3 regions of the Diaphorobacter sp. B2A2W2 genome follow, and region 1 is predicted to be linked to each of the others. Evidence: predicted binding sites of a transcription regulator. Region 1 holds the regulator's gene; each other region holds the start of a gene.
The links. The regulator sigma-54, encoded in region 1, starts transcription at its own class of promoters, with help from an activator protein. The targets are predictions, from matches to a motif close to TGGCANGNAANCTGCTTT.
Positions count from the first base shown of each region.

Region 2: the regulator sigma-54 is predicted to act here: its motif matches at 4,372-4,389, upstream of AC1PPL_RS14855 (arsenate reductase (azurin) small subunit).
Region 3: the regulator sigma-54 is predicted to act here: its motif matches at 4,312-4,329, upstream of AC1PPL_RS09355 (pilin).

Region 1 covers NZ_JBWZOR010000011.1:49,129-58,907, forward strand. The annotation lists gene AC1PPL_RS16265 (LysR family transcriptional regulator) at 1-9, shown strand, start outside; gene AC1PPL_RS16270 (DUF3016 domain-containing protein) at 101-685, shown strand; gene AC1PPL_RS16275 (DUF2214 family protein) at 725-1,180, shown strand; gene AC1PPL_RS16280 (PsiF family protein) at 1,281-1,613, opposite strand; gene argS (arginine--tRNA ligase) at 1,739-3,442, shown strand; gene AC1PPL_RS16290 (SPOR domain-containing protein) at 3,455-4,081, shown strand; gene AC1PPL_RS16295 (thiol:disulfide interchange protein DsbA/DsbL) at 4,140-4,790, shown strand; gene lptA (lipopolysaccharide transport periplasmic protein LptA) at 4,964-5,623, shown strand; gene lptB (LPS export ABC transporter ATP-binding protein) at 5,647-6,399, shown strand; gene AC1PPL_RS16310 (RNA polymerase factor sigma-54) at 6,452-8,029, shown strand; gene AC1PPL_RS16315 (acyl-CoA thioesterase) at 8,033-8,476, shown strand; gene AC1PPL_RS16320 (THUMP domain-containing class I SAM-dependent RNA methyltransferase) at 8,473-9,779, shown strand, end outside.
Region 2 covers NZ_JBWZOR010000009.1:112,958-122,736, reverse strand. The annotation lists gene AC1PPL_RS14875 (sigma-70 family RNA polymerase sigma factor) at 1-580, opposite strand, end outside; gene AC1PPL_RS14870 (sigma-54-dependent transcriptional regulator) at 642-1,949, opposite strand; gene AC1PPL_RS14865 (ATP-binding protein) at 1,946-3,337, opposite strand; gene AC1PPL_RS14860 (PhnD/SsuA/transferrin family substrate-binding protein) at 3,391-4,260, opposite strand; gene AC1PPL_RS14855 (arsenate reductase (azurin) small subunit) at 4,423-4,947, shown strand; gene AC1PPL_RS14850 (arsenate reductase (azurin) large subunit) at 4,958-7,441, shown strand; gene AC1PPL_RS14845 (nitroreductase family protein) at 7,505-8,152, shown strand; gene moaA (GTP 3',8-cyclase MoaA) at 8,219-9,367, shown strand; gene AC1PPL_RS14835 (PhoX family protein) at 9,439-9,779, opposite strand, start outside.
Region 3 covers NZ_JBWZOR010000004.1:145,910-155,688, forward strand. The annotation lists gene AC1PPL_RS09335 (M48 family metalloprotease) at 1-1,393, opposite strand, end outside; gene moaC (cyclic pyranopterin monophosphate synthase MoaC) at 1,505-1,990, shown strand; gene AC1PPL_RS09345 (pilus assembly protein) at 2,162-2,953, opposite strand; gene AC1PPL_RS09350 (pilin) at 2,973-3,539, opposite strand; gene AC1PPL_RS09355 (pilin) at 3,661-4,251, opposite strand; gene AC1PPL_RS09360 (FHA domain-containing protein) at 4,595-5,230, opposite strand; gene AC1PPL_RS09365 (Stp1/IreP family PP2C-type Ser/Thr phosphatase) at 5,335-6,150, opposite strand; gene AC1PPL_RS09370 (TerC family protein) at 6,433-7,116, opposite strand; gene sucD (succinate--CoA ligase subunit alpha) at 7,272-8,165, opposite strand; gene sucC (ADP-forming succinate--CoA ligase subunit beta) at 8,185-9,345, opposite strand; gene argC (N-acetyl-gamma-glutamyl-phosphate reductase) at 9,522-9,779, shown strand, end outside.

The DNA of each region.
Region 1 (9,779 bases):
TCTGTCTGACATGAACGCGGGGCACAATGCCGCGGCATTCCTCCCGCCCGGCCGCCATCATGCCGGGGCCGTATGCACGGCCCACCGTACAGGAGCTTTCATGCGCATTCCCGTTCTTTCTGTTCTCCCCGCGTTGCCCGCCGCTCGCTGGATGCTGGCCGTCATGGCGCTGGCCCTGGTCGCCGGCTGCGCCTTGCCCGCCCGGCACGCGGAAACCACGCCGCGCGCGCACGGGGTGCCGGCCGGCATGGTCAGTGTCACCTACGCGGATCCGGCCGGCTTTGCCGAGGCGCGCGAGCAAACCCCGCACGAGCCCGCCGCGGCCCGGCGTGCCTGGATGGATGCGCTGTGCGAGCACCTGGCCGAGCGCGTGGCCGCAGCCTTGCCGGAGGGCGAGCGCGCGGAGGTGCACATCACCGACGTGCGCCGCGCCGGTGCATTCGAGCCCGCGGCGGGTGCCACCGCCCAGGCGGTGCGCGTGGTGCGCGACGTGCACCCGCCGCGCATCGCGCTGGAGTTCAAGCGCCTCTCGCCAGACGGCCGCACCCTGGCCGAAGGCAGTCGCACGCTGCCGGGCTTGGCATTCAAGATGCGCGGGGACCGCTATCCTGGCGACAAGCTGCGCCACGAAAAGACGCTGATCGACGATTGGGTGGCGCGGGAGTTCTCCGCGCGCCGCCCCTGACCTGTGCGCGCCGCGCGTACCTCTGCCGAAAGGAAACCCGTGACCACCGAAGCCCTGCTCGCCTATGCCCACATCTTGGCCTTCCTCATGGCCGCCACCTTCCTCGCCAGCGAAACCGCGCTGTGCCGCAAGGAGTGGATGAACGCGGCCGCAGTCGAGCGGCTGGCGCGGGTGGACATGCTGTACGGTATCTCGGCGCTGCTGGTGCTGGCCACCGGGCTGGCGCGCACCTGGTGGGGCATGAAGGGCGGGGCGTGGTACTGGTCGCAGCCGCTGCTGCATGCCAAGGTCACGTTGTTCGTGGTGATCGGGCTGATGTCCATCGTCCCGACCATGCGCTTCCTGCGCTGGCGCCGCGCGGTGCGCGCCGGCGGCGCGCTGCCCTCGGATGACCAGGTGCGCAGCACGCGCCGTCTGGTGATGATCGAGGCCCATCTGCTGGCGCTGATTCCGCTGTTGGCCGTCTTCCTGGCACGCGGCGTGGGCACGCGCTGAGCGCCGAGGGAAGGGCAAAAAAAGAAACCCCGCGGGCGGCAGGCGCGCGGGGTTTGCTCGTGCAGGCCCGATGGGCGGGCCCGTGCGGTGCGTCGGTCCTTTAGCTGGCCGCGCCGCTCAGGCACTCTTTCATGAAGGCCTTGCGGGCGTCGCCCTTGAGGTTCTTCGCACCGGCGTCCGCGTTGCAGCTCTTCATCTTGTCCTGCTGGGTGGACGCCTTGTTGCCGCTCAGGCATTCCTTCATGAAAGCTTTGCGCTCGTCGCCCTTGAGGTTCTTGGCGCCGGCGTCGGCATTGCAGGTCTTCATGCGCGTCTGCTGCGCCGTGGGCGCCTTGGCGGGGGCAGAGGCGCCGGCCGCGGGGGCGTCCGCAGCGTGTGCGGCGAACGAAAGGGCAAAGCCGGCAGCGGCCAACAGGGGAAGCAGTTTCTTCATGTAATGCTCCTGCAAAAAAGGAAAAGGTGAATGCGCCCGCCGGCAACGCAGTGCCCCACGGGCCACCCAGCATAACGCCGGGCGGTCACGAATGGATGACGGGTCGGCCCGTAGAATCCGCCCCCATGCTCTCCGTCAAACAGGAATTGCTCGCGGCGCTGGCCGACGAGCTGGAAAAGGTGTCGCCCGGCGCAGGCAGCCGCGCGGCCTTCGAATCTCCCAAGGTCGCTGCTCATGGCGACCTCGCGTGCACGGCCGCCATGCAGCTGGCCAAGCCCCTCAAGCAGAATCCCCGCGCACTGGGCGAACAGCTACAGGCCGCGCTGGAGGCCACGCCCGCGTTCCAAAAATGGGTACAGGCCATCGAGATCGCCGGCCCCGGTTTTCTGAACATCCGCCTCAAGCCCGCCGCCAAGCAGCAGGTGGTGCACGAGGTGCTGGCGCAAGGCGCGCAATATGGTTACCAGCCGGCGCGCGGCGAGAAAGTCCTGGTGGAGTTCGTCTCCGCCAACCCCACCGGCCCGCTGCACGTCGGTCACGGCCGCCAGGCCGCCATCGGCGACGCCATCAGCCATCTGTACGCCACCCAGGGCTGGAGTGTGCACCGCGAGTTCTATTACAACGACGCGGGCGTGCAGATCGACACCCTCACCAAGAGCACGCAACTGCGCGCCAAGGGCTTCAAACCGGGGGATGACTGCTGGCCCACCGACGCGGACAACCCGCTGGCCAAGAATTTCTACAACGGCGACTACATCCAGGACATCGCCGACGCCTTCCTCGCCAAGTCCACCGTCCAGGCCGATGACCGCGCGTTCACGGCGAATGGCGATGTCGAGGATTACGAGAACATCCGCCAGTTCGCCGTGGCCTACCTGCGCAATGAGCAGGACAAGGATCTGCAGGCCTTCAACCTCCAATTCGACCAGTACTACCTGGAGTCCAGCCTCTACGCCAACGGCCATGTGGACGCGACCGTGCAGCGCCTCGTCGCCAACGGCAAGACCTACGAGCAGGACGGCGCGCTGTGGCTCAAGTCCACCGACTACGGGGACGACAAGGACCGTGTCATGCGCAAGCAGGATGGCACATACACCTACTTCGTGCCTGACGTGGCCTACCACATCCAGAAGTTCCAGCGCGGCTTCACCAAGGTGGTGAACATCCAGGGCACGGACCACCACGGCACCATCGCGCGCGTGCGCGCCGGCCTGCAGGCGGCGGACGTGGGCATCCCCCAGGGCTACCCCGACTACGTGCTGCACACCATGGTGCGCGTGGTGCGCAATGGCGAGGAGGTCAAGATCAGCAAGCGCGCCGGCAGCTACGTGACGCTGCGCGACCTGATCGAGTGGACCAGCAAGGACGCGGTGCGTTTCTTCCTGCTGTCGCGCAAGCCCGACACCGAATACACCTTCGACGTCGACCTGGCCGTGGCGCAGAACAACGACAACCCCGTGTATTACGTGCAGTACGCCCATGCGCGCATCTGCTCGGTGCTGCGCGGCTGGCGCGAGGACTACGACGTGGCCGCGCTGCGCGATGTGGACCTGTCGCCGCTGGAAGGCCCGCAGGCCCAGGCGCTGATGCTGCTGCTCGCCAAGTATCCGGAGATGCTCACCGCGGCCGCGGCCGGCAATGCGCCGCACGACGTGACCTTCTACCTGCGCGACCTGGCCGCCGCCTACCACAGCTATTACGACGCCGAACGCATTCTGGTGGACGACGAGGCTGTCAAGCAGGCGCGGCTGGCGCTCGTCGCGGCCACAGCGCAGGTATTGCACAATGGATTGGCGGTGCTGGGCGTGTCTGCGCCAGCCAGAATGTAAGTGACCACTGATATGAAGAAACAGCAACGCGGCGGCACCATCGTGGGCTTCATCCTCGGGGTGATCGTGGGCCTGGGAGCCGCGCTGGCCGTGGCCGTGTATGTGACCAAGGTGCCCGTGCCCTTCCTGAACAAGAGCACGCCGCGTGCGTCCGAGCAGGACGAGGCCACGAAGAACAAGAACTGGGACCCCAACGCGCCGTTGTACGGCAAGAACCCTGTGCGCCCTGCTGCGCCGGCTGCCGCTCCCGCGTCCGACACCGCGACCGCCGCAGCCCAGCCTGCGTCGGGTCCGCGGGCGGCGGCCAGCCGGCCCGGCGCGGCACCGACGTCGGCCGACCCGCTGGGCGACCTGGCCCGCGCCAAGGCCAACGCGGCGCCCGCTCCCGCGACCAGTGCCGATCCTTTCGAATACTTCGTGCAGGCGGGCGCGTTCCGCACCCAGCAGGATGCCGATGCGCAGCGCGCCAAGCTGGCCATGCTGGGCTGGGAGGCGCGCGTCAGCGAGCGCGAGCAGAACGGCCGCACGGTGTTCCGCGTGCGCGTGGGCCCGTTCGGCAAGCGTGACGACGCCGAGTCGCTGAAGGAAAAACTCGATGGCGCGGGGGTGGAGTCCGCGCTGGTCCGGGTGCAGCGCTGAACTTTTGCCCGCGCTGGCGCTCACAACCCTCCATACTGTCCAGGAGTGATCCCAACCTATGAAACGCCGTGAGTTTTCTCTGACCGTCGCCTCCGCGGCCACCGCCTTGAGCCTGCCGCTGGCGGCGCCCGCACTGGCGCAAGGCCGCCAGTTCAAGGAAGGCAAGGACTACGTCAAGCTGGGCAAGCCTGTCGCAACCGAGGCACCTGCCGGGAAGATCGAGGTCATCGAGTTCTTCTGGTACAGCTGCCCGCACTGCAACACGTTCGAGCCTTCGCTGGAGGCCTGGATCAAGTCGGCGCCCAAGGACCTGCACATCCGCCGCGTGCCCGTGGCGTTCAATGCGAGCTTCGTGCCGCAGCAAAAGCTCTACTACGCGCTGGAAGGCATGGGCAAGCTGCCCGAGCTGCATGCGAAGGTGTTCCGCGCGGTGCACGTGGAACGCCTGCCGCTGAACAAGGACGAGCTGATCTTCGACTGGATCGGCAAGCAGGGCGTGGACGTGGCGAAGTTCAAGGAGGTCTACAACTCCTTCACCGTATCCAACCAAGTGCGCAAGGCGTCGCAGCTGCAGGACGGCTACCAGGTCGAAGGCGTGCCCTCCATGGGAGTGGCCGGCCGCTACTACACCGACGGCACCATGGCTGGCAACATGCAAAGTGTGCTGCAGGTGGTGGAGCACCTGGTTGGCGTAGCGCGCAAGGGCTGAAGCGCCCCGCCGCCACCAGCGACAAGCGCGCCTACGGGCGCGCTTTTTTCATGCCTGCACACCGGTTGGCGCGGCGGCATGACAGCCGGTGGCAGGCCTGTACGGGTTGATGCGATCCACTGCGGCGGCGGCGCGCTTGCGTCAGTACAATGACCGCAAGATTCGTGCCCTCTATGAGAACCCGATTGCCCTTCCTCCTCCTGTCCCGCGCCGCAGCGCTGGCCCTGGCGCTGGCTGCATCGCCGCTGGTGCACGCCGAAAAAGCCGACCGCAACAAGCCCATGAACATCGAGGCGGATGCCCTGCGCCACGATGAGCTCAAGCAGACCAGCGTGTTCACCGGCCGTGTCGTCATGACCAAGGGCACCATCGTGCTGCGCGGCGCGCAGCTGGAGGTGCGCCAGGACCCCGACGGCTTCCAGTACGGTGTGGTGACGGCCGAGCCGGGCAAGCGCGCCTTTTTCCGGCAAAAGCGCGACACCGCGCCGGGCGCGCCCGACGAGTTCGTCGAGGGCGAGGGCGAGGTCATCGAATACGACGGCCGCGCCGACGTGGTGAAGCTCATCCGCCGCGCCGAGCTGCGCCGCTACCGCGAGGCCACACTGACCGACGAGCTGGCCGGCGCGCTCATCGTCTACAACAACCTCACGGACGTGTTCACCGTGGACGGGCAGAAGACCGCGCCCGCTGGCGCCACTGCCGGCACGCCGGGCGGCCGGGTGCGAGCGGTGCTCGCGCCCAAGGAGCCCGCCTCGGGCACCAGCGCCACGCCGCCTGTGCGCACCGAGCCGCCCGCGCTGCGTACCAGCCCCAGCCTGGACGGCGCGAAGTGAGCGCGGCCTTGGACGATGCGCGCATGAGCGAAGGCGTCAGCCGCCTGGAGGCGCTGCACTTGGAGAAGTCCTACGGCAGCCGCAAGGTGGTCAAGGACGTGTCCGTAGTCGTGCAAAAGGGAGAGGTGGTGGGCCTATTGGGCCCCAACGGCGCCGGCAAGACCACGTCGTTCTACATGATCGTCGGCCTGGTGCGCAGCGACGGCGGCCGCATCAGCATCGACGGGCAGGACGTGACGGACATGCCCATCCACCGGCGCTCGCGGCTGGGCCTGTCGTACCTGCCGCAGGAAGCCTCGATCTTTCGCAAGCTCAATGTCGAAGACAACGTGCGCGCGGTGCTGGAGCTGCAGACCGACGAGGCCGGCCGCACCCTGCCGCGCGCCGAGGTGGAGCGGCGCCTGACCGCGCTGCTGCAGGAGCTGCGCGTGGACCACCTGCGCAAGTCGCCTGCACTGGCGCTGTCGGGCGGCGAGCGCCGGCGCGTGGAGATCGCGCGCGCGCTGGCCACGCAGCCGCGCTTCATCCTGCTGGATGAGCCCTTCGCCGGCATCGACCCGATCGCCGTGATCGAGATCCAGCGCATCATTGGCTTTCTCAAGGCGCGCGGCATTGGCGTGCTGATCACCGACCACAACGTGCGTGAGACGCTGGGCATCTGCGACCACGCCTTCATCATCAGCGACGGCCAGGTGCTGGCTCAGGGTACGCCGTCGGACATCGTCGACAACGCGGAAGTGCGCCGGGTGTACCTGGGCGAGCACTTCCGCATGTGAGAGTGATGGGCGACCACGGCGCGATGCAGGACCAGACAGTGGGTTGCAGGCCATGAAGCCCGGCCTGTCGCTGCGCGTCTCGCAGCACCTGGCGCTCACACCGCAGTTGCAGCAGTCGATCCGCCTGCTGCAGCTGTCCACGCTGGAGCTGGCCCAGGAGGTCGAGCAAATGCTCGACGAGAACCCCTTCCTGGAGCGCACGCTGGAAGAGGCCCTGCGCGAGGAGTTCGGCCTGGCCCAGGCCGATGCACCGGTGAGCGAGCAAGACCGAGAAGTTGAAGATGCTATTTATTCAGGAGCTGTCAGCGCAGGGCAGGAAAGCGCTACAAGCCAAAATGATGCAGAAACCTCCACCGCCGAATCCACGGCCGAACCCGCGGACTGGGAAGGCGACGGCTCGGTAGACCTGGCGCCCGACGACAGCGAGTGGGGCGGCGACGCCCCGGCGCGCAACGGTGCCGGCGCGGGGAGCGACGACGAGGTGGACGCCACCGAGCTGGCCCGCAGCCAGGAGTCGCTCACGGCCTTCCTGCACCGCCAGGCGCTGGCGCTGCGCCTGTCCGAGCTGGACATGGCCGCGCTGCGCTTCCTCATCGAATCGCTGAACGACGACGGCTACCTGGACGAGTCGTTGCAGGACCTGGCCGCCAGCCTGGCGGGCACCGAAGACCCCGAGCAACTCGATGAACTGGTGCACCGTTTCACCGTGGCGCTGCGCCTGCTGCAAAGCCTGGAGCCCGCGGGCGTGGGCGCGCGCGGCCTGGCCGAATGCCTCACGCTGCAGCTGCGTGCGATGGACCAGGACGAAGAGGGCGACCCCGACGTGATCCAGGCCGCGCTGGCCATTTGCGGCCAGCCGCTGGACCTGCTGGCCAAGCGCGACGTGCGCCGCCTGGCGCAGGCCTGCGGCACCAGCGAAGAGCGCACGCGCGCCGCGATGGCCTTGATCGCGCGGCTGGAGCCACGTCCGGGCAGGCGCTTTGCCGACGTGGACCGCAACATCATCGTGCCCGACGTGATCGTCAAGAAAACCGGCCGCGGCGGACAGCAGAACTTCAGCGTGCAGCTCAACCCGGACGTGATGCCGCGTCTGCGCGTGCACGACATCTACGCCGGTGCGTTGCGCGGCGGCCGTGGCGAAGGCCACCAGGCGCTGCAGGCACGGCTGCAGGAGGCGCGCTGGTTCATCAAGAACATCCAGCAGCGTTTTGACACCATCCTGCGCGTGTCGCGCGCCATCGTGGAGCGGCAGAAGAACTTCTTCGTGCATGGCGAACTGGCCATGCGCCCGCTGGTGCTGCGCGACATTGCCGATGAACTGGGCCTGCACGAGTCCACCATCAGCCGCGTGACCACCGCCAAGTACATGGCCACGCCGCAAGGCACCTACGAACTCAAGTATTTCTTCGGCTCGGGGCTGGGCACCGAAACCGGCGGCAACGCCTCCAGCACGGCCGTGCGCGCGCTCATCAAGCAGTTCATCGCGGCCGAGAACCCGCACAAGCCGCTGTCGGACAGCCAGATCGCCGAGATGCTCAAGGAGCAGGGGATTGAATGTGCGCGCCGCACCGTGGCCAAATACCGCGAGGCGCTCAAGATCGCCCCGGCCAACCTCCGCAAGGCACTTTGAACCATGGCACGCGTCGTCTTCGACCTTCCCCCGCACTTCGGCTTCAGTACCGAGCTGCAGATCTACATCAGCCATGTCAACCAGGGCGGGCACCTGGACAACGCGCAGTTGCTCAGCCTCGTGTCCGAGGCGCGCGTGCGTTTCTTCAAGTCGCTGGGCTACCCCGAGGCCGACGTGGCGGGCCTGTCCACCGTGGTGGGCGACATCGTGGCGCAGTACAAGTCCGAGGCGTTCCACGGCGAGACGCTGCGCGTGGAGATGACGCCGCAGGACTTCAACAGCTACGGCTTCGACCTCGTCTTCCGGATGACCGAGAAGAGCCAGGGGCGCGAGATCGCGCGCGGCAAGACCGGCATCGTCTTCATCGACCGGGCGGCCCGCAAGCCCGCACCCATTCCTGAATCCGTGCTCCAGCCATTGCTGCAGCGCGCAGCACAGCCGCAATGAACCAGCTTCAACTCTTTTTGCCCTGCGCCGCTGGCGTGGAGGGCTATCTGGCCGACGAGGTGCACAGCCTCACGGGGCTGGCCGGGCAGGACCTGCTCGTGGGCCGCGCGGGCGTGCTGCTGCGCGCCTCCTGGCGCGACGCGCTGCGCCTGAACCTGCACAGCCGCCTGGCGCAACGCGTGCTGGTGCAACTGGCCGAGCGGCCCTACCGCAACGAGGACGATATCTATGCCGCCGCGGCCGACGTGGCCTGGGAGATCTGGTTCACCCCGCGCCAGAGCTTCAAGGTGGAGGTGACGGCCCAGCACAGCCCGCTCAAGAGCCTGAACTTCGCCGCGCTGCGCGTGAAGGATGCCGTGGCCGACCGCTTCCGCGCCAAGGCCGGCGTGCGTCCCGACGTGCAGACGCAGTGGCCCGACGTGCGCGTGCACCTGCACCTGACCAGCGACCGCGCCCAGATCTACATCGACACCTCGGGCGAGCCGCTGTTCAAACGCGGCTGGCGCGAGGACAAGGGCGACGCGCCGCTCAAGGAAACGCTGGCCGCCGCCATGATCGCCGCCACCGGCTGGGACCCGCATGGCGAGCAGCCGCTGCCGCTGTACGACCCCTGCTGCGGCAGCGGCACCGTGGTCATCGAGGCCGCGCAGATCGCCTGCCGCATCGCGCCGGGCCTGCAGCGGCGCTTTGCCTTCGAGAAGCTATTGCCGCACCAGGCCCATGTCTGGTCTGCTATCAAGGATGAAGCGGCCAGCGCCGTTACCGCGGCCTCGGTGCCGATTTTTGGCAGCGACGTGTCGCACCGCATGGTGGACTTTGCCCAGCGCAACGCCGTGCGCGCCGGCGTGGCCGACGCGGTGCAGCTGCGCGGCGGCGATGCGCTGCAGCGCATGCCGCCCAGTGAACAACCCGGGGTGATGCTGCTGAATCCGCCGTATGGCGAGCGCATCGCCGCGGCGGGCACGGCGGGGCGCAATGCGCGTGAGCGCATGTCCACGGTCGAGCGCATGGGCCGCGAGACGGCGCAGACCGAGGACGGCGTGGACTTCTTCGCGCAGTTGGCCGCGCACTGGAAGAAGCACTACGCCGGCTGGCAGGCCTGGATGCTCACGCCCGACCTCAAGCTGCCCGGCAAGATGCGCCTGAAGGAGTCGCGCCGCGTGCCGCTGTGGAACGGCCCCATCGAATGCCGCCTGTTCCGCTTCGACCTCGTGGCGGGCGCCGTGCGGGATCGGCCGCGCGCCGGCCACGCGGGGGAGGGCGGCGCGGCCAACGGTGCGCCGGGTGCGCCGGCCGGCGGAGC
Region 2 (9,779 bases), on a different contig from region 1:
CGGTCTGGGACTTGCTGCAGGGTTTCGCGCTACCCTCAGCCAGCGGCGCACGAGGCACAAAATCGTCCACGCGCCCGACGTCGTCAAACGACACCTGGCAGGCCGTGGTCATGCGTTCGCGCATGCGTTTGCGGGCACGCTGCACACGGGATTTCGCCGCGGGCAGGCTCAGGTTCTTGAGCCGGGCAAAGTCCCCCTGCTCCATGCCTTGCAGGTCGCATAGCTCGATGGCCTCGCGGTCCTGCGGGTCCAGTTCAGACAGGACCCGAGGCAGGCAGGCTTCGGCCAGCGTGTCCACCGGGTCGGTCTGCTCGACAGGTGCTGGAAGCTCGTCCAACCCCTCGGGTAAAGGCAAGCTTTCGCGCGATACGCGCAGGCGATCGGTGAGGGTGTTGCGGGTGATTTCAAACAGCCAGGCTCGCGGCTGCTCAATGGCATCGAAACGGTCCCCTTGTTTGAGGGTCTTGAGAAACACGTCCTGCAGCAAGTCGTCCACATCACTCTTCACTGGCGCGCGCGACAGCAGCCAGCGGCGCAACTCGACTTCGTGGCGGGACCAGACAGACAACAGGGTGTTCATTGTGAAATCAGCAGGGCTGAGCCAAAGCGGTTGGGCTCGAACGGTGGGCAGAACACGGACTTCAGGCCGTGATCGAGAGCTTTTTCATTTTCTCCCACAAGGTCTTGCGGCTGATGCCCAGCACCTCGGCGGTCTTCCCGACGCTTCCTTCGCAGTGCGACAGCGCTTTGCGGATGTGCGTGCGCTCCACACCTTCGAGAATGATCTGCAGTGGCTCAATGGGCTCTGTGTTGGCGCCGTTCTGCGGTGCGTTCGCGCTCTCCAGCGCCAGGGGCGTGTCGAGCAAGCCCCCGTCGCTCATCACCAGGGCTTGCTCCAGATAAGAGCGCAGCTCACGGACATTGCCGCGCCATTCGCGTCCCATGATGTCACGCAAAAAGGTTTCGGACATTGCCAGCGGTCGCCCCTGCTCCAGCACCAGCGACGCCAGCAGCCGCTCGGTCAGCCAGCGGATGTCTTCGGGGCGCTCCCGTAGGGGCGGTAAGGCGATCTTGATGACCGCCAGACGGTAGAAGAGGTCTTCGCGGAACTTGCCCGCGCTCATGTCGGCGTACAGATCGCGGTTCGTCGCCGCAAGAATGCGAAAGTCGCTTTGTGTGGTGCGCTCGGCGCCGAGCCGGAAGAAGCACTTCTCCTGCAAGGCCCGCAGCAGCTTGGCTTGCATGCTGGCTGGCAACTCCCCCACCTCATCGAGGAACAGGGTCCCGCCGTTGGCGCGCTCCAGATAGCCTTTGTGTGCCCGCATGGCGCCCGAGAACGCCCCCTTCTCGTAGCCAAAAAACTCGGCCTCCATCATGGTTTCGGGGATGGCCGCGCAGTTGACCGCCACAAACTCACCCCTCCCAGAGCGCGGGTCCAGCTTGTGGATCAGCTGGGCGGCGACCTCTTTGCCTACCCCGGATTCGCCCGTGAGCAAGGTGGACACACGCTGGCTCGCCACTTTGTGCACCATGGCCTCGACGCGTCGCATGGCGGGCGAAATGCCCAACACCGCAGTGTCTTCTGCGACCGGCGCCACCGACACCGCCGCGTGCACCATGGCCACCAGGTTTTCGATGTCAAAGGGCTTGGTCAGGTACTCCCGGGCGCCCGCTCGCACTGCTGTGACCGCGTCGTTGACGCTGCCATACCCGGTCAGGAAAAACCAGGGCAAGGCCCGAAGGCTGGCGGGCAGATCCACAAACCATTCGGTGGCCAACCCATCTGGCAGGCGCACGTCGCTCACGATGGCCGACGGATGTCGCTCCACAAGCTCTCGGGCCTCGGCCAGCCGACGACACCAATGCACGCGCAGTCCCTCCAGCTCGAATCGCTGGACCAGCGACTCGCCCATGATCGCGTCGTCTTCGATAACCAGAACCGTGTTCATGTGATTTTCTCCGGGGCCTCTCTGTTGGGCACTTGAAAAACCAGCCGGGTCTGGCCGGTCTCGGCAGCGTCAAGGCGAAACTGGCCGCGAAGGTGGCTGGCCAGTTCCTGGCAGACCCAGAGCCCGAAGCCCCTGGGATCGCGCCCGCTTTCCGCCGCCAAGGTGCTGCGAAAGCGCTCTTCGCTCAAGGGGGCGCCACTGTTGGTGACGCTGAAAACCATCTCCACCTCGTCGGCCTTGAGTTCTGCCTGGATCGACCCATGTTCCCCGGCCGCCTTGAGAGCGTTGAGCAGCAGGTTGAGCATCACCTGCCGCAGGGGGGCTGATGGCACGCGCAACGCGGTATCGACGTCAACACTTGTGGCAATGTCCACCTGCAACTTGGCCGCGGTGCCTTGCACCAGGGTCAGGATGTCGTCAAGGTCACCGGGCTCCAGCGGGCGGTCGTCCATGCGGGCCTGCGGCAACAGGGCCGCGACCGTGGTGCGAATCTGCTGCAGCCCGCGATCAATGAGGTCGATGGTGCGGGCGCGGATCTCGCTGGAGCCACCATGCAGGCGCAAAGTCTGCGTCGCCGTCAGCAGGCCCGCCAGCGGATTGTTGATCTCATGGGCCACTGCCGCTGTCATGCGGCCCACGGCAGCCAGGCGCTCGGCCGACAGCGCCCGCTCTTCGGCCCATTTGTTTCGCTCCAGCTCCCGCATGAGCTGGGCAATGGCCTCGCCAATGCGAGCCAGTTCCGGGTCGGAGGTCTTGGGCACCTGGGTACGCAACAGGCCGGGGTCTTCCCGGCCGATGCGTTCGATCAAAGTGACCAGTCGCTCGACGGGTTTCGTCATGCGCTGCCCGACCCACCAGCCCATGGGCACCAGCAAGGCCACAGCAAGAGCAATACCGATCAGAGCGGTCTGGGCCAGCGATGCCCAGTCTGGGACGAACACCGCCGCGTCCACTTCCATCAGCACGAAGCCCAGGGTTTGACCGTCTTCGCTGCGGATCGGGTCCAACAACAGCACCGATCCGTCGCTCTGCTCCACCCGCTGCTTCGTGTCGATTTCCGAGGGCATCGGCAGGGCCTGGCCGTGCCTGGTCTCGCCGAGCAGCGGGCGGCCTGTCTCCAGCTGGGCGGGGGCCGACGCGGCAAAGACCCTGCCTTCGGTATCCAAAATGGCCAGTCGTGCATGCCCTTCAGCGGCGCCGGGAATCAGTTCTGCGGTGTCCCGCAGCAGCGAAAAAACCCGCCAGGTGTCGTCCGCCACCAGCATGGGGCGGACCTGCGCGATGAGCAGCACCACGGCCCGGTCGAGCAGAGAGAGTGTCACTTGCCGGGCGTTCTGGGCCGACACCCGTGCGGTGACCGAGGTCACGAGCAGAGCCGCGATCAGCACGGCCAACGACAGACCCAAGGGGATCTGCACCCGGTAAGGCAAACGCCTGAGCATCAGCCCACCACGCCGCTGCCCGGGACCAGCAAGGCCTGGCGCCGGATCGATTCAAAAAGGGTGTGGGTGCCCGCCGTGAAACCCGACAGGTTCAGTGAGGCCAGCAGGTCCTGGCCCGCCTTGTCGTCGGCCATGCCCAGCAGCGCCTGCCGGAGCCGTTCGGTGGTCGCTGAGGGAGATCGGCGGCGGGTCACCAGCGGCGGAAAACCGAAAGCGTCCGATTTCCAGACCACCTCGGTCTTCGCGACGGCGGGCATTTTTTGTGACCGCATGGTTTCCCACACATAGCCATCGATCGACCCCGCATGGGCCAGCCCGGCAGCCACCGCTTCGGCCACGTTGCGGTGGCTGTGCGCGAAGAAGGCGCGCTTGAGATCGCGCGACATCACGCCCGCTTTCGCGAGCTGGGCTTGCGCAACCAACCACCCGGAATTGGACAAGGGGTCGGAGTACGCGAGCACCCGCTGCCTGAGGTCGCTCCAGCCGTTGATCAAGGGCGCAGATGAAGTCGCCTTGGACCGGATGAGGTAGGCCTGGTACACCGGCTGCCCCGTGTACAAGGGCACGGCCAGCAAGCTCAGGTCTGCCTCAAAGCGGATGTATGGGTAGCCGCAGATCCAGGCCGCGTCCACCTGATCGGAGAACAGCAGGTCGAGCACAGACTGGTACGACTCCCGCGCCACGAACTCCACGTCCGCACCGATGCGTGCGCTCAGATACCGGCTCCAGCGGGAAAGAAAGGCCACCTGGTCCGCCAGGATCACCGGGGTCAAACCGATGCGCAGCCGGTCCGCTCCCCAGCCAGGGAAGGACACAGCCGCGGCAACGGCGCCGCAGGCTCCAGCGGCCAGATAGCGTCTTCGGTTCACGGGCAATCCTGCGTTACGTTTTCGTAACTTTGATTTTCATCATGGTTACGAAAAGTTCACAGCGAACAAACCCTAGGAGCGCAAGTCCTTGTTTTTAAACAGATCAACTCCTGGCACAGCCATTGCTGTGTGACATCGCCTTTGTTCAAACCAGGAGACAAAATGGAAGACATCAAGATCGGCCGCCGCTTTTTTCTGAAATCGGGCGGCGCCGCGGCTGCTGCAGCGGGCGCCACCATCATTCCCATCCGCAACGCCAACGCCGCCACCCCGGCGGCGGCCAGCGGCACCACGCTGCCCTACCCCAAGAAAGCCGTTGGAGCGGCCAAAGGCATGCCGCTGAACCAAGCGGTGAGTTTTGCCTACCCCGATGACAGCTCGGCCTGCCTGGCCATACGCATGGGCTCGCCCGTGCCCGGTGGCGTCGGCCCCAACGGCGACATCGTGGCCTACAGCTCGTTCTGCACCCACATGGGCTGCCCGGTCGGCTACGAACCCGGAACCAAGACCTTCAAGTGCGGTTGCCACTTCTCCATCTTCGATCCCGAGAACGGCGGTCAGATGGTCACCGGTCAGGCCACCGAAGACCTGCCTCGCATCCTGCTGGAGTACGACGCCAAAACCGACAGCGTGCACGCCGTCGGTGTCGACGGCCTGATCTACGGCCGCCAGTCCAACATCCTGTAAGGAGCGCAGCATGACCACCCAGATCAACGACCGCATCGCGCTGCCCCCGAAGGACGCGCAAAAGACCAACATGACCTGCCACTTCTGCATCGTCGGATGTGGCTACCACGCCTACAAGTGGGACCACAACACCGAAGGTGGCCGCGCGCCTGACCAGAATGCGCTGGGCTTGGACTTCCGCACCCAGCTGCCGCCGTTTGCCACCACCCTGACCCGGGCGATGACCAACACCATCACCGACAAGGGCGGCAAGAAGTGGAACATCATGATCGTTCCCGACAAGGAATGTGTCGTGAACAGCGGCCTCTCCAGCACGCGCGGCGGCAAGATGGCCAGCTACATGTACACGCACGACGGCATCGGCCGGGAACGCCTGAAGCACCCGCGCATCAAGCGCGGCGACCAGTGGCTCGACACCAGCTGGGAGCAGGCCCTGGCGATCTACGCCGGCCTGACCAAGAAGATTCTGGACAACGATGGCCCTGACGGCCTGTTCTACGACTGCTTCGACCACGGCGGCGCTGGCGGCGGATTCGAGAACACCTGGGGCACCGGCAAGCTGATGTTCAGCGCGCTGAAAACCCAGATGGTGCGCATCCACAACCGCCCGGCCTACAACTCCGAGTGCCACGCCACACGCGACATGGGCGTGGGCGAGCTGAACAACAGCTACGAAGACGCCCAACTGGCCGACTGCATCCTGTGCACCGGTGCCAACCCCTACGAAACGCAGACCAACTACTTCCTGAACCACTGGGTGGCCAACCTGTCCGGCTCCACGGTGGACAAAAAGAAGAAGTGGTTCCCGGGCGAAACGGCGGCCGCAGCCAAGATCATCATCGTGGACCCGCGCCGCTCGGCCACGGTGGCGATCTGTGAGCAGGTGGCCGGCAAGGAGAATGTGCTGCACTTGGACATCCAGCCCGGCACCGACACGGCGCTGTTCAACACGCTGTTCACCTACGTCGTGCAGCAAGGCTGGACGGCCAAGGACTTCATCGCCAAACACACCAGCGGCTACGACGACGCGGTCAAGACCAACCGCATGAGCCTGGAAGACGGCGCCAAGGCCACCGGCCTGACCGTGGCCCAGATCAAACAGGCTGCGGAATGGGCCTACAAACCCAAGGCCAGCGGCCACCGCCCGCGCACCTTCCACCCCTACGAGAAGGGCATCATCTGGGGCAACGACAACTACGTCATCCAGAGTGCGCTGGTGAGCCTGGTGCTGGCAACAGAAAACGTCGGGCGCCGTGGCACCGGCGTGTGCCGCCTCGGTGGCCACCAGGAGGGCTACACCCGCCCGCCCTACCCGGGCAACAGCAAGATCTACCTGGACCAGGAAGTCATCGCCGGCAAGGGCCTGATGTACACCCTGTGGGGCACCAACCCCTACCAGACCACGCTGAACGCCGAACAGCACCGCCTGGTGCTGAGCAAGCGCGCCAAGATCGTGGACGAGGCGATCTCGCGGGCGCGCGGCGCCAGTGTCGAACAACTGGTGGACGTGATCTACAACGCCTGCAGGTACCAGGGTGGCATGTTCGTGGCGGCCATGAACCTCTACCCCACCCAACTGGCCGACGACGCGCACCTGCTGTTCCCGGCGACCCACCCGGGTGAAATGAACCTGACCTCCATGAACGGCGAGCGCCGCATGCGCCTGTCCGAGAAGTTCATGGACCCGCCCGGCTCGGCCAAACCCGACTGCCTGATCGCCGCCGACATCGCCAACACCTTGAAGGCGATGTACCAGAAGGAAGGCAAGGCCGACATGGCCAAGCGCTTCGACGGCTTCAACTGGAAGACCGAAGAAGACGCCTTCAACGATGGCTTCCGTCGCGCCGGTCGCCCCGGCGTGGAACCCATCGACAGCCAGGGCGGTGACACCGGCTACCTAGCCACCTACGAGCTCCTGCGCAAGGCTGGCAACAACGGCGTGCAGCTGCCCATCAAGGAAGTCAAGGATGGCAAGCTAATCGGCACGGAGATGGAATATGCCGATGGCAAGTTCAGCACCAAAGACGGCAAAGCCCATTTCAAACCGGCGCCATGGAACGGCCTACCCAAGATGGTCGCGGACCAAAAGGCCAAGTACAAGTTCTGGATCAACCAGGGCCGCGCCAACGAAGTCTGGCAGACCGCCTACCACGACCAGTACAACAGCTTCGTGCGCGACCGCTACCCGATGGCCTACATCGAGATGAACCCGGACGATGCCAAGGCGCTGGGCGTGGTTGCGGGCGATGTGGTCGAGATCTACAACGACTTCGGTAGCACCTACGCCATGGCCTACCCGCTCAAGGCGATCAAGGCGGGCCAGACCTTCATGCTCTTTGGTTACATCAAGGGCGTGGCTGGAGATGTGGTGACTTCCTGGGTGGACCGCAACGTGGTGCCCTACTACAAGGGCACCTGGGGCGGCATCAAGCGCGTGGGCAGCGTGGACGACTACAAGAAGTCGATCTCGTTCAAGGACCGCCGGTTCGCTTGAGCGACTGAGGAAAGGGTGGCTCCGGCCACCCTTTTTTGCTTGCATACAAGACAGGAGACCACCTTGCGTGCTTCCCCACTCATGCCCATCACCTGGCCGGACGTAAACCTGCCGTCCACGCCACTGGAGCGCGATTCAACCATCGACCACCTGGCCGAAGCCTGGATCACGTCCCGCCAGAACATTTCGCCCAAGCGCCTGGAGGCGCCCGGCCCGAACGATGCCCAGCTGGACCAGATCTTTCGCAGCGCGGCTTCCGCGCCCGACCACGGACTGGTCCGACCCTGGCGGTTTGTCATCGTGCCGGCGGGCAAACGAGCCCTGCTGGCCGAAGTCTTTGCGCTGGCGCTGGTGGACCGCGACCCCGGAGCCACGCTGGAACAGATCGAGACCGCCCGCGAGAAAGCGCACCGCGCTCCGTTGCTGATGCTCGTGGTGGCCCGACTGGGCAACTGCGAACCGCCCATTCCCGCGCTGGAGCGCATGGTGTCGGTGGGCGCGGCCGTGCAGAACATGCTGTTGATGGCCCATGGCCAGGGTTTCGGCAGCAGCCTCACCAGCGGGCAGGCGATGCAGTCCGCCCGCATGCGCCAGCTGTTTGGTCTCCATGCCGGTGAAGAAGCGGTCTGCTTTCTCAATATTGGCACCGTCTCCAAACGCAAGGCCCAGCGCCTGCACCCCGAGGTGAATAGCTTTGTGAGCACGCTGTGACCTCCACACTGTTGCAGACCCAGGGGCCTTCGGTTTCGTCAACGGAGCTACGCCATGGGTGAGCCACTGCTGGCGCGAGTGATCCCCTTGATGGACCATCGCCAGTTCCTCGAACGGCAGTTGGCGCATGCGTTCCCGGAACCGCTGCCGACCACCGACATCCGTGACCGCCTTCAAAGGCCCTTGCGCGATCTGCGCATCAGCGTGACCGACCGCTGCAACTTCCGCTGCGCCTACTGCATGCCCAAAGAGGTGTTTGGCAGCGACTACCCATACCTCCCGCATTCGTCGCTGCTCAGCTTCGAAGAGATCACCCGCGTGGCGCGCCAGTTCGTCGCTCTGGGCGTCAGGAAGATCCGTCTGACTGGCGGTGAACCGCTGCTGCGCAAAAACCTGGAAGCACTGTTGGTCCAACTGGCAGAACTGCGCACAACTGACGGCGAGGCGATCGACCTGACGATGACCACCAACGGTTCTCTGCTGGCCCGCAAGGCCAGGGCGCTCAAGGCGGCAGGCCTGAATCGCATCACCGTCAGTCTCGACGCGCTGGACGACCGGGTGTTCAAGCGCATGAACGATGTGGATTTTCCGGTCGCCAAGGTGCTGGAAGGCATCGAGGCAGCACAAGTCGCCGGCATGACCAACATCAAGGTCAACATGGTGGTCAAGCGCGGCGTCAATGACCACGAAGTGCTTGCCATGGCGCGCTTTTTCCAGGGCACTGGCGTGGCGCTGCGTTTCATCGAATTCATGGATGTGGGTTCCACCAACGGCTGGAACTTGGACGCTGTGCTGCCCAGCGAAGAAGTCGTTCGCACCATCGCCGAGCGCATGCCGCTGGTGCGCCTGCCGGCGAGCGTGGCGGGCGAAACCGCACAGCGCTGGGGTTATGCAGGGCCCAACGGTCAACACCTTCCCTCTCTGGGCGAGATCGGCGTCATCAGCAGCGTGACCCAGGCGTTCTGTGGAGACTGCAACCGTGCCAGGCTGTCTACTGAAGGACGCCTGTTCACCTGCCTCTTCGCAAGACAGGGCTTCGATCTGCGCCACGTCCTTAGGGGAGCGACCACGGCAGACGACGAACAACTCGCCAGGGCCATCGCCTCTGTCTGGCGTGAACGCTCAGATCGCTATTCGCAGCAGCGAGCACGATGGGCAGGGGCGCCCCACATGGCCGCCATGCCAAAGCCAGAAATGAGCTACATCGGTGGTTGAAGGCAAAACTTCTTGCCCATGTTCAACAAAAAAAGCCCGCCGAAGCGGGCTTCAACCCACGCAAACCAACTCTATGCGCCGATCAAACCGCCATCGTTTTTGGTGATGACGATGGTGGCCGAGCGCGGGCGCTTGCCGGCGCCGTAGCCGGCGTTGGAGGGCCACTGGCTCTCGTATTTGTCCGGGTTGTTCACATCGGCCATCGCGGTGTTCTCGCCGGGGTGCTGGATGTTGATGAACACCGCGCGGCCATCGGGCGTCTCGCACCAGCCGGTGATCTCGCAACCCTTGGGGCCGACCAGGAAACGCGCCAGCGTCGTAGGGGTGGGTGTCTTGCCGACATAGGTGGTGACTTCCCTGTCGCCCTGTTTCACCGTGCGCGCACCGCCGTCGCCGAGCCTGCCGGGGATGG
Region 3 (9,779 bases), on a different contig from region 1:
CCTCGGCGCGCACGGCGCGCAGGGGCTGCCCCTGCTGTTGCCATACCTGCGCCAGCGCCTGCCAGACGGTCGCGTCCCGAGGATGCGTGGCCACCCAGGTCTGCAAGGGCCCCGCCATCTCGCCTGCCGCGCCCGTGCGCAGCAGGGCCTGGGTGCGCAGCAGCATCTCTGGCCGTGCGGGCGCGGGCGCGCTGGGCACACCGCTGCCTTCCGTGACGACGCTGCCCTGCAGGTACGTCAGCGCCGCGGGCGCGTCGCCCGCAGCCAGCTCCAACTCAGCACCCAGCAGGCGCGCCTGGCGCAACGCGGCAGCATCGGTACCTGCGCTGGACTGCAGCGCACGCAACGCCTTGCGCGCAGCCGCCATGTCGCCCAACTGCACCGCGCTGAGGGTGGCCGCATACCAGGCCGCCACCCGCTGCGGTGCGGGCCGTGCGGCAAAGCCGGCGTCCTGCGGCTCGGCAACCCACTGTCGCCAAGCGTCGACACCGGGGCGCATCAGCACGCGCGCGCGCGCAGCCATCATCAGGTGCTCCAGCGTAGCCCGCGCGGGCTGCGCCGCACCCGGCGGAATGCGGCTGTGCATGTCCGCAATGCGCTGCGTAGTCAAGGGGTGGCTGCGCAGGTAGGGCCAACTGCCGTTGTCGTTGATGCGGTTGGCCTGCTGCAGCTTGTCGAACATGCCCACGAAACCCTGCGGCGCAAAGCCAGCGGGCGCCATCAGGCCGTAGCCCACACGGTCGGCCTCGCGCTCCATGTCACGCGAGAAGTTCAGCTGGCTCTGCACGGCCAGCGCCTGCCCGCCCACCATCAGGGCCTGGGCCGCATCGGGGCTGCGGCTCGCAGCCAGCGCGCCGAGGATCAGCGCACCCAGCATCAGCGGCGTCTGCCGCCCCTGCTGCGCGATCAGGCGTGAAATATGGCGCTGGGTGACATGGCTGAGTTCGTGTGCCAGGACCGACGCGAGCTCGTCGCGCGTGCTCACCACGCCGATCAGCCCGAGGTGCACGCCGAAGTAGCCGCCCGGCAGGGCAAATGCGTTCACCGTACGGTCTCGACCCAGCAAGATCTCCCAGGCAAAGCGTTCCTCGAGTTCGGGCGACAACTCCCCCCGCGCCTTGGCAGCCTGCACCAGTGGCTGGAACAGGCCCTGCACATACTCATTGAGCACCGCGTCATCGATGTAATCCGGGTCGCGGTACAGCTCGCGGATGATGCGGTCGCCCAGCTTGCGCTCGGCACTGGTCGTCATCTCGAGGCCATCTCCCAATGTGGGCAGCGATGGCTGTGCCACCACAGCCGGTGCTTGCAGAGAGCCAAATGCTATAAAAAAAGAAGCTGTCAGCGCTTTCCAGCTGGGCGCTGGGAGCCAATTTTGTAGAGAACCTTGCACAAAACTCCTCCACCCGCGGGAACGGGCCGGCCATCAATCGCGGCCATCTGCACATGGCCGTATGATGCCCCGGCCATTGGAATGTTTCGCACCCGGTTGTAAACCCCCCTTATGACAACGTCCCCCTCCCCCCTCACCCACTTCGACGCCCAAGGCCAAGCCCACATGGTGGACGTCGGCGCCAAACCGGCCACGCACCGCGTGGCCATTGCCACGGGCCGCATCGAGATGCAGCCCGCCACACTGGCGCTGGTCGAGTCGGGCACCGCCAAGAAGGGCGACGTGCTCGGCGTAGCGCGCATCGCCGGCATCATGGCAGCCAAGAAGACCAGCGAGCTGATCCCGCTATGCCACCCCTTGGCCCTCACCCGCGTGGCCGTGGAGTTCGAACTGCTGCCTTCCGACAGCGCTGTGCAATGCACGGCTACGGTGGAAACCGTGGGGCCTACCGGGGTGGAGATGGAGGCCCTGACCGCCGTGCAGGTAGCGCTGCTCACCGTTTATGACATGTGCAAGGCGGCGGACAAGCGGATGGTGATGACGGGGGTCAGGGTGCTGGAGAAGCATGGCGGGAAATCGGGTAGCTTTGTGAAGTGAGATAAACCAGATCCCGCCCCATCGTCAATTGGGTACCGGCCGCCCACTTGCTAGTCGGATTTGACTCCGTGCCCTAGCTCACCAGAGCCAAGCTGGTAGGTTCGCTTTCTGGCCTAGGTGACGACGCAGTTTCCGCTAAGTGCGTGTCGTCCACTTTGTGGCAAAAAATCTTTACTCGTGCACCTCGAAGCCATCTCCTGGCAAAAAACCCAAAACGTGCGCGGATTTGTCCAACACCGCCACCCATTCCTGCTTGTGCAATACGGGTAAAAATAATGCTTCGTCCACTGTCAGTCCATGCTTACTCAGCAAGTGCTTGGCATCATCCTCAGTGGCTGGATAGTTGACAATAAACGCTTTCAACGGTTTGGCACGCGCCAAGGCCTTGGCTTGGTATGCTGTGTCGTAGGGTACGTAGAAGTTGGGTCGCTGTGAGTAATCCCGCCCACCGAACGTCGATTCAAGCATCACATCTTGGCGTTCTTGCGCATCTCTGGGATCCCGGATACCGACTGTCACGGGCCCCTTTAGCCAATGCGGACGTAATGACGCAGCAAGCTGGTCAATGGCTTGGTGTACATCCGCGTCGCCGTAGTCACCTGATGTAATGACGCGGAAACGATCCACCTCGTGTACCAGAAATAATGGGCGCGCCTGGTGGACTATATAGACGCCATAGGTCAACGCTGCCAGTTGAATGAAGACCACCAGCGACATGTCGGTCAGCAATTCCCGGCGCGGTTTTCTGGGATTGAACAACACCATTGTCAGCATGGGACCGCAGACCACATCGACGCTCACCAAAATGAGGAACAGAGTAAGCCCTCCTGAGAGCAGGCCATACGGGTGGGGATACCAAACAAGAAAAACGAGTACGGCTGCAAACGCGGCCACGAATATCGAGGCCAGGAAATGAAACAACGCAGCCCTGGCGGCGGCTCGAATACGCAGAGAGAACGACATGATGAAATGGGAGAATCTGTCAGCGGCACTCAGCGGGCAGGTATTTGGCAGGTAGGGTGCCAAGCGTCACATTGGTCATACCGCGCGTTGCAGCAGTTATTGATGTATTCCCCGCGCAGGCCCAATCGATAGACTCATTGGAGGCGGCAGTAGGCGCAGCATTGTTCACATTAGGGGATAAGGTGAAAGTTAACCCATTGAGCCCCGAGGGGATGCCATTGCCAGAGTTGGCCGCCACCGTTACGAAGATAGGCCAAGCCCCGTCAGAGGCATAGGGCGTACAAGCAGCGCCAACTGCTCCGGCGACGCCCACGCAGATATTAGCTACGTATTTTGACTGTTTACCCAACACAGGACTGAGATTTATAGCCGTAGCCGCAGCATCCAACCCTGCAGCACGGTTCTGCGTATAGCCTTCAGCGAGATGATTCTTGGCCACAGATCCAGCCACCAATGCCTCCGAAAATTTTGCACGGATGGCGTAGTCTTGGTATGCAGGTATGGCTATGGCGGCCAGAATGCCGATGATGGCCACGACAATCATCAGTTCGATCAAAGTAAAGCCTTTAATGGAGCGTACAGCCATAGGGTAGCCTCATCCCAAACACGGAGCGCCAAAAGTAGGGAAAAAAAGAGGGTGCCGCGGGGCACCCTCTTACATAGCTCATGTCAAGCCCTACTGATCTGCAAGGCTTAGCATGAATTACTTAACGGCACTCAGCCGGTGCGTACTTTGCGGGCAGAGGCGTACCAGGCACCACTGGTGCGTTGGCAGCGGTGAATCGCGCAGTAGCGGTTACGACCGTAGAACTGCCGCAGGCCCAATCAACAGCCCCAGCCGACGTTGCCGTAGGGCTGGCAAGCGCGCCACCATTATTCACCAAAGGCCGGAAAGAAATCACGTTGTCATTAAGGCCCGTAGGAATGCCGTTATTTGCCGTGGCCAGGATAGCTACGTTGATTTGCCAAGGCGCACCGCCGCCGTGGGCAGCGCAAAGCGCACCGCCTGCCGGAGGCTGATCAACGCAAATATTGCCAACATACTTGGACTGCTTCTCCTGAAACGCAGTGGTATTAATACCGGCCGCAGCTGCGTCCAATGCAGTAATACCGCCTGTTTGAAATGCCTCACTGATCACAGCTTTGGCGGAGGTGGCAGCAATCACGCCTTCGGATACCTTAGCGCGGATGCTGTAGTCTTGGTAGGCAGGCAAAGCCACGGCAGCCAGAATACCGATGATCGCCACCACGATCATCAATTCGATCAGAGTGAAACCTTGTTGCAGGGTACGCTTCATAAATCCTCCTCAGAATTAGGTAATAGCCCCCGCAGAGGAATCCTGCGGGTTGGGAAAACTTGAGCAGCTTCTGTGCCAACATCAGAATGCAACCAAACGTTGCAGCGCGCGACATTTTTCACCCGTTTCCCAGACTCCGCAAAGGAAAAGTCTAACCAATCGGTCACACGTCGACACATTTGTCACCCCAAGGTGTTCTACGTGGAGAACTACGCAGTTCGGTTTGTTAGAAGCAGCATGGCATTCTGCGACCCGCGGCAGCACCCTTTCTCCCATCAGGCGCTAACGGCTTTTAAAAGCGAAGAGCTAATGATCGCCACACTAGCGTTGCCCTCTGCACGCTCTAGCCCTGCACAAACTCCATCTCAGTGCTGGCCAGAGCGATGCGGTCACCATTCTTGAGAGTTATGGGGTCCACTCCAATGCGCGTACCGTTCAGGAACGGAAAGTCCCCACCCTCCACATGAGCCAGCACAAAGCCACTGTGCCGCTTGGTGATGGATGCCACGGCCACGCCAGGCTTGCCAATGGTGGTAACCACTTTTGTCAGAGCCACCTCACGGCCGGCGGCGGGGCCGTTCATCACCCGTACGGCGGCGCTCAGCACGACTGGCGCAGGGGCCGCAGGCTTGCCCAGCGGCGGCAACATGCCGGGCTTGAAGACCATCGTCTTCTCATAGTCATGACCAGGCTCTTCGTGCAGGAAGCGGATCTTGTACTTCCCCAATTCCACCGTGTCGCCGTTGCGCAAAGGCTGTCGCTTGATGGCCTTGCCATTGACATAAGTGCCGTTGGTGCTGCCCAGATCCTCCACTTCTACATCGTCCCCATTCATGAGGAAGACCGCATGTTCACCACTGACGGCAAGGTTGTCGATGACCACGTCGTTGTAGGGGCGGCGGCCTACCGTTGTGCGTTCCTTGGTGAAGGTAACTTCCTTGATGACAACTCCATCGATCGACACGACCATTCTGGGCATGATCACTTTTCCTTATCCAAACAACTTAGCTAGTAGAGGGAAGTAGCAATTTCCGGGCACAGGCAAATGAAGCCCTGGCGGTCGGGCTGAGCTTGGCGGAAAGGTCACGAGGTGCGCAGCAGGCGCGCCATGAGGCCGCCGCGTTTTTTGGAGTCCTGAGCGAGTTGCGTTTGCGCCAGCACTACGCTGATGTTGTCCCGCCCTCCCATGGCGTTGGCCATGGCCACCATGCGCGCTGCTTTATCTTGTAGCGCAATGGGCATCCGCGCCAGTTCGGCCAAATCTTCGTCACTCAACATATCCGTCAGGCCGTCGGAGCAAAGAATGAACAAGTCACCGGGCTCGACAGGAAATTCGTTGATTTCTATGTGCACGGACACATCCACCCCCAGCGCCCGTGTCACCAGGTTGCGCTGCCCCGAAACGGCTGCTTGTGCCGGCGTGAGCAGTCCCAGGTCGATCTGCTCCTGCAACCACGAGTGGTCGCGCGTGATCTGCCGCAAGAGGCCCTCGCGCCACCGGTAGCAGCGCGAATCACCGATGTGGCCGAGAATGAGCCGGTCGTCACGGAACACGCCGACGACCAGCGTGGTACCCATTCCAAGGTACTGCGGGTTGGACATCGAGGCGCCGAGGATCGCGTGGTTCGCGTTGTCCACACAGGCCTCTAGTGCATGCCGTACATCCGAAGGTGATGCCGCGGAGCCGTCGCCTTGCAGCCAGCGGACCATCTCGGTGCCGATGTAGGTGATCGCCATCCCGGCAGCCACCTCGCCCGCGTTGTAGCCCCCCATGCCGTCGGCCAGGATGACCATCTGCGCCGTCTCATGGATGGCCACAGCGTCTTCGTTGTTGGAGCGCACCCGCCCCGTGTCCGTCAACGCGCAGAATTCGTAGCTCAGCATCGGCAGAGGTTTCATAAGAGACTCCCGCGATACGCCTCACGCGAAAGCGCTTTACATGCGGTTGAGGAGGGCATCGCTCCATATCCCTCACAACCAGCATTGCGGGACTGCGCATCATAGTCGAGGCGCACGGGGCGACAGGTCCGTCATGATGTTGAACGCGTGCAAGCCAGGCCCGTTGACGTGTGTTGCAAAAGAGGCCCTACGCAGCCCTTCTTGGCTGCCATTTTTGCTACTTCATGGACATGTCCGTCAGGTCGCGGCACATTCCCGTCGCACTAACGCGCGCCAGCCTTTTCAGGCCTGCCGAGGTTCGCCGCGGGATTGCATCAGCTTGCCCACCATCACCACCAGCACGGCGCCCGCTATGGCGGCTACGTAGTGGAGCCACGGATGACCCATCGCGTAATCGTGAAGCAAGTTGTCGTTGACGATGGTCTCGCCTCCCACCCAACCGATCAACGCGGCCCCCAGCGTGACGATGACGGGAAAGCGTTCCATGAGCTTGATCATCAGGGTGGAGCCGAAGATCACCAGCGGTATGCTGATGGCCAACCCCAGGACGAGCAGCACCATGTTCCCCTGGGCCGTCGCGGCGACGGCGATGACGTTGTCCAGGCTCATCACCAGGTCGGCAATCAGGATGGTGCGGATGGCCGCGAACATGCCCCCTGCGGATTTGGATGCGCCGTCATCTTCCTCTTCGCCCGTGAGGAGTTGATAACCAATCCACAGCAGCAGACAGCCCCCGACGATCTGCAGGAAGGACAGCTCCAGCAGCTTGGCGGCCACTACCGTCAATACGATGCGCAACACCACTGCCGCGCCGGAGCCGAACATGACGGCCTTCTTCTGCTGCTGCGGAGGCAGCGAACGCGCCGCCAAGGCGATGACGACAGCGTTGTCGCCCGACAAAATGATGTTGATCCAGACGATCTTCACCAGGCCGATCCAGAAATCGGCATTGCTCAAGTACTCCATTGATGGCTCCAGTGTTATGAATCGAAAACGCCAGCCTGGGTTAACCAAGCTGGCGTTTCTTTTGTGTTGGAGCTGACAGTGTAGAGAGGGTAGACCCTCTCGCGCGTGCGTAATTTTGCGTAACCTGGCGCGCTACACCGCGCCACGCTCGCGGATTACAGCAGGCCCTTGAGCAGACGAGCCATCTCGGAAGGATTGCGGGTAATGGTGAAACCGCACTCTTCCATGATGGCCAGCTTGGCGTCGGCTGTATCGGCGCCGCCGGAGATCAGCGCGCCCGCATGGCCCATGCGCTTGCCCGGAGGAGCGGTCACGCCGGCGATGAAGCCCACGATGGGTTTCTTCATATTGGCCTTGCACCAGCGGGCAGCTTCTGCCTCGTCGGGGCCGCCGATCTCGCCGATCATGATCACGGCGTCGGTGTCAGGATCGTCGTTGAAAGCCTTCATCACGTCGATGTGCTTGAGGCCGTTGATCGGGTCGCCGCCGATGCCGACGGCGGACGACTGGCCGATGCCCAGTTCGGTCAACTGTGCCACGGCTTCGTAGGTCAGCGTGCCGGAACGGCTCACCACGCCCACACGGCCCTTCTTGTGGATGTGACCGGGCATGATGCCGATCTTGATCTCGTCCGGCGTGATCAGGCCAGGGCAGTTGGGGCCCAGCAGCAGCGTGCGCTTGCCGCCAGCGGCTTCCTTGGCCTTCATCTTGTTGCGCACTTCAAGCATGTCGCGCACGGGAATGCCTTCGGTGATGCAGATCGCCAGGTCCAGGTCGGCCTCGACGGCTTCCCAGATGGCGGCAGCCGCGCCTGCGGGCGGCACGTAGATCACGGAGACGGTAGCACCGGTTTCCTTGGCGGCTTCCTTGACCGACCCAAAGATTGGAATGTCAAAAATCTTCTCGCCGGCCTTCTTGGGGTTCACACCTGCCACGAAGCAGTTCTTGCCGTTGGCGTATTCCTGGCACTTTTCCGTGTGGAACTGACCGGTCTTGCCGGTGATGCCCTGGGTGATGACCTTGGTGTCTTTGTTGATGTAGATCGACATGTTTTATCTCCGGGCCTGCTTAACGGACGGCTTCGACAATCTTCGTGGCGGCTTCCGCCATGGTGTCGGCGCTGATGATGGGCAGGCCGGATTCGGCCAGCATCTTCTTGCCCAGCTCTTCGTTCGTGCCCTTCATGCGCACGACCAGCGGCACCTGCAGGTTCACGGCCTTGCAGGCGGTGATCACGCCGGTGGCGATGGTGTCGCACTTCATGATGCCGCCGAAGATGTTGACCAGAATGCCCTTGACCTTGGGGTTCTTGAGCATGATCTTGAAGGCTTCGGTGACCTTCTCGGGGGTGGCGCCGCCACCCACGTCCAGGAAGTTGGCCGGCTCGCCGCCAAACAGCTTGATGGTGTCCATAGTGGCCATGGCCAGGCCCGCGCCGTTCACCAGGCAGCCGATGTTGCCGTCCAGGGAGATGTAGGCCAGATCGAACTTGGAGGCCTCGACTTCCGCCGGATCTTCCTCGTCCAGGTCGCGCAGAGCCACGATTTCCGGGTGGCGGAACAGCGCGTTGGCGTCGAAGTTGAACTTCGCGTCCAAGGCCATCAGGTTGCCCTTGGAGTCGCAATTCAGCGGGTTGATCTCGACCAGGGACGCGTCGGTGTCCATGTAGCACTTGTAGAGCTTGGCGAACAGGTCCACCGCCTGGTCCACCGAAGCACCCGTCAGGCCGATGGCTGCGGCCACCTTCTTGGACTGCTCGGGCGTGATGCCGGTCAGGGGGTCGATCATCTCGGTGATGATCTTCTCGGGCGTGGAGTGGGCCACTTCCTCGATGTCCATGCCGCCTTCGCTGGAAGCGATCAGCGCCACTTTCTGCGTGCCGCGGTCGGTGACCAGGGACACATACAGTTCGTTCTTGATGTCGGCGCCATCTTCAATGTACAGGCGGCGCACCTTTTGCCCTTCAGGGCCAGTCTGGTGCGTGACCAGTTGCATGCCTAGGATCTCGCTGGCGCGTGCCTTCACGTCATCAATGGTCTTGGCCACCTTCACGCCACCGCCCTTGCCACGGCCACCGGCGTGGATCTGGGCCTTCACGACCCACACGGGGCCGCCGAGCTTTTGTGCGGCTTCCACGGCTTCTTGCACCGTGAAAGCGGGGATGCCACGCGGGACGGGCACGCCGAAACTGCGCAAGATTTCCTTGCCTTGGTATTCGTGAATCTTCATGAGGTCTCTCTCAGGGGAAGGATGGTGTTTGTACCCGTTCTGCCGAAGAGCGGAAATACAGCCGCATGCTCGGGAATGGCAGCCGGTAAATGTATCATGCTGCGACGCACCATTGATGTGGATATAACTTACGCCCCCGGCCCCACCCCTGGGCCGGCCCTTGCAGGAGCTACTCGATGTCCAAGGTCTTTATTGATGGCGAGGCAGGCACCACCGGCCTGCAGATTCGTGAGCGCCTGCAGGCCATGCCCCAGGTGGAGTTGGTCAGCATCGCCCCCGAACTGCGCAAGGACGCCGCCGCCAAGCGCGCACTGATCGCCGGTGTGGACCTGGTCGTGCTGTGCCTGCACGACGATGCCGCGCGCGAAACAGTCGCGCTGGTGGACGCCACCACTGCCGAGACCGGCCGCGCCATCAAGATCATTGATGCCTCT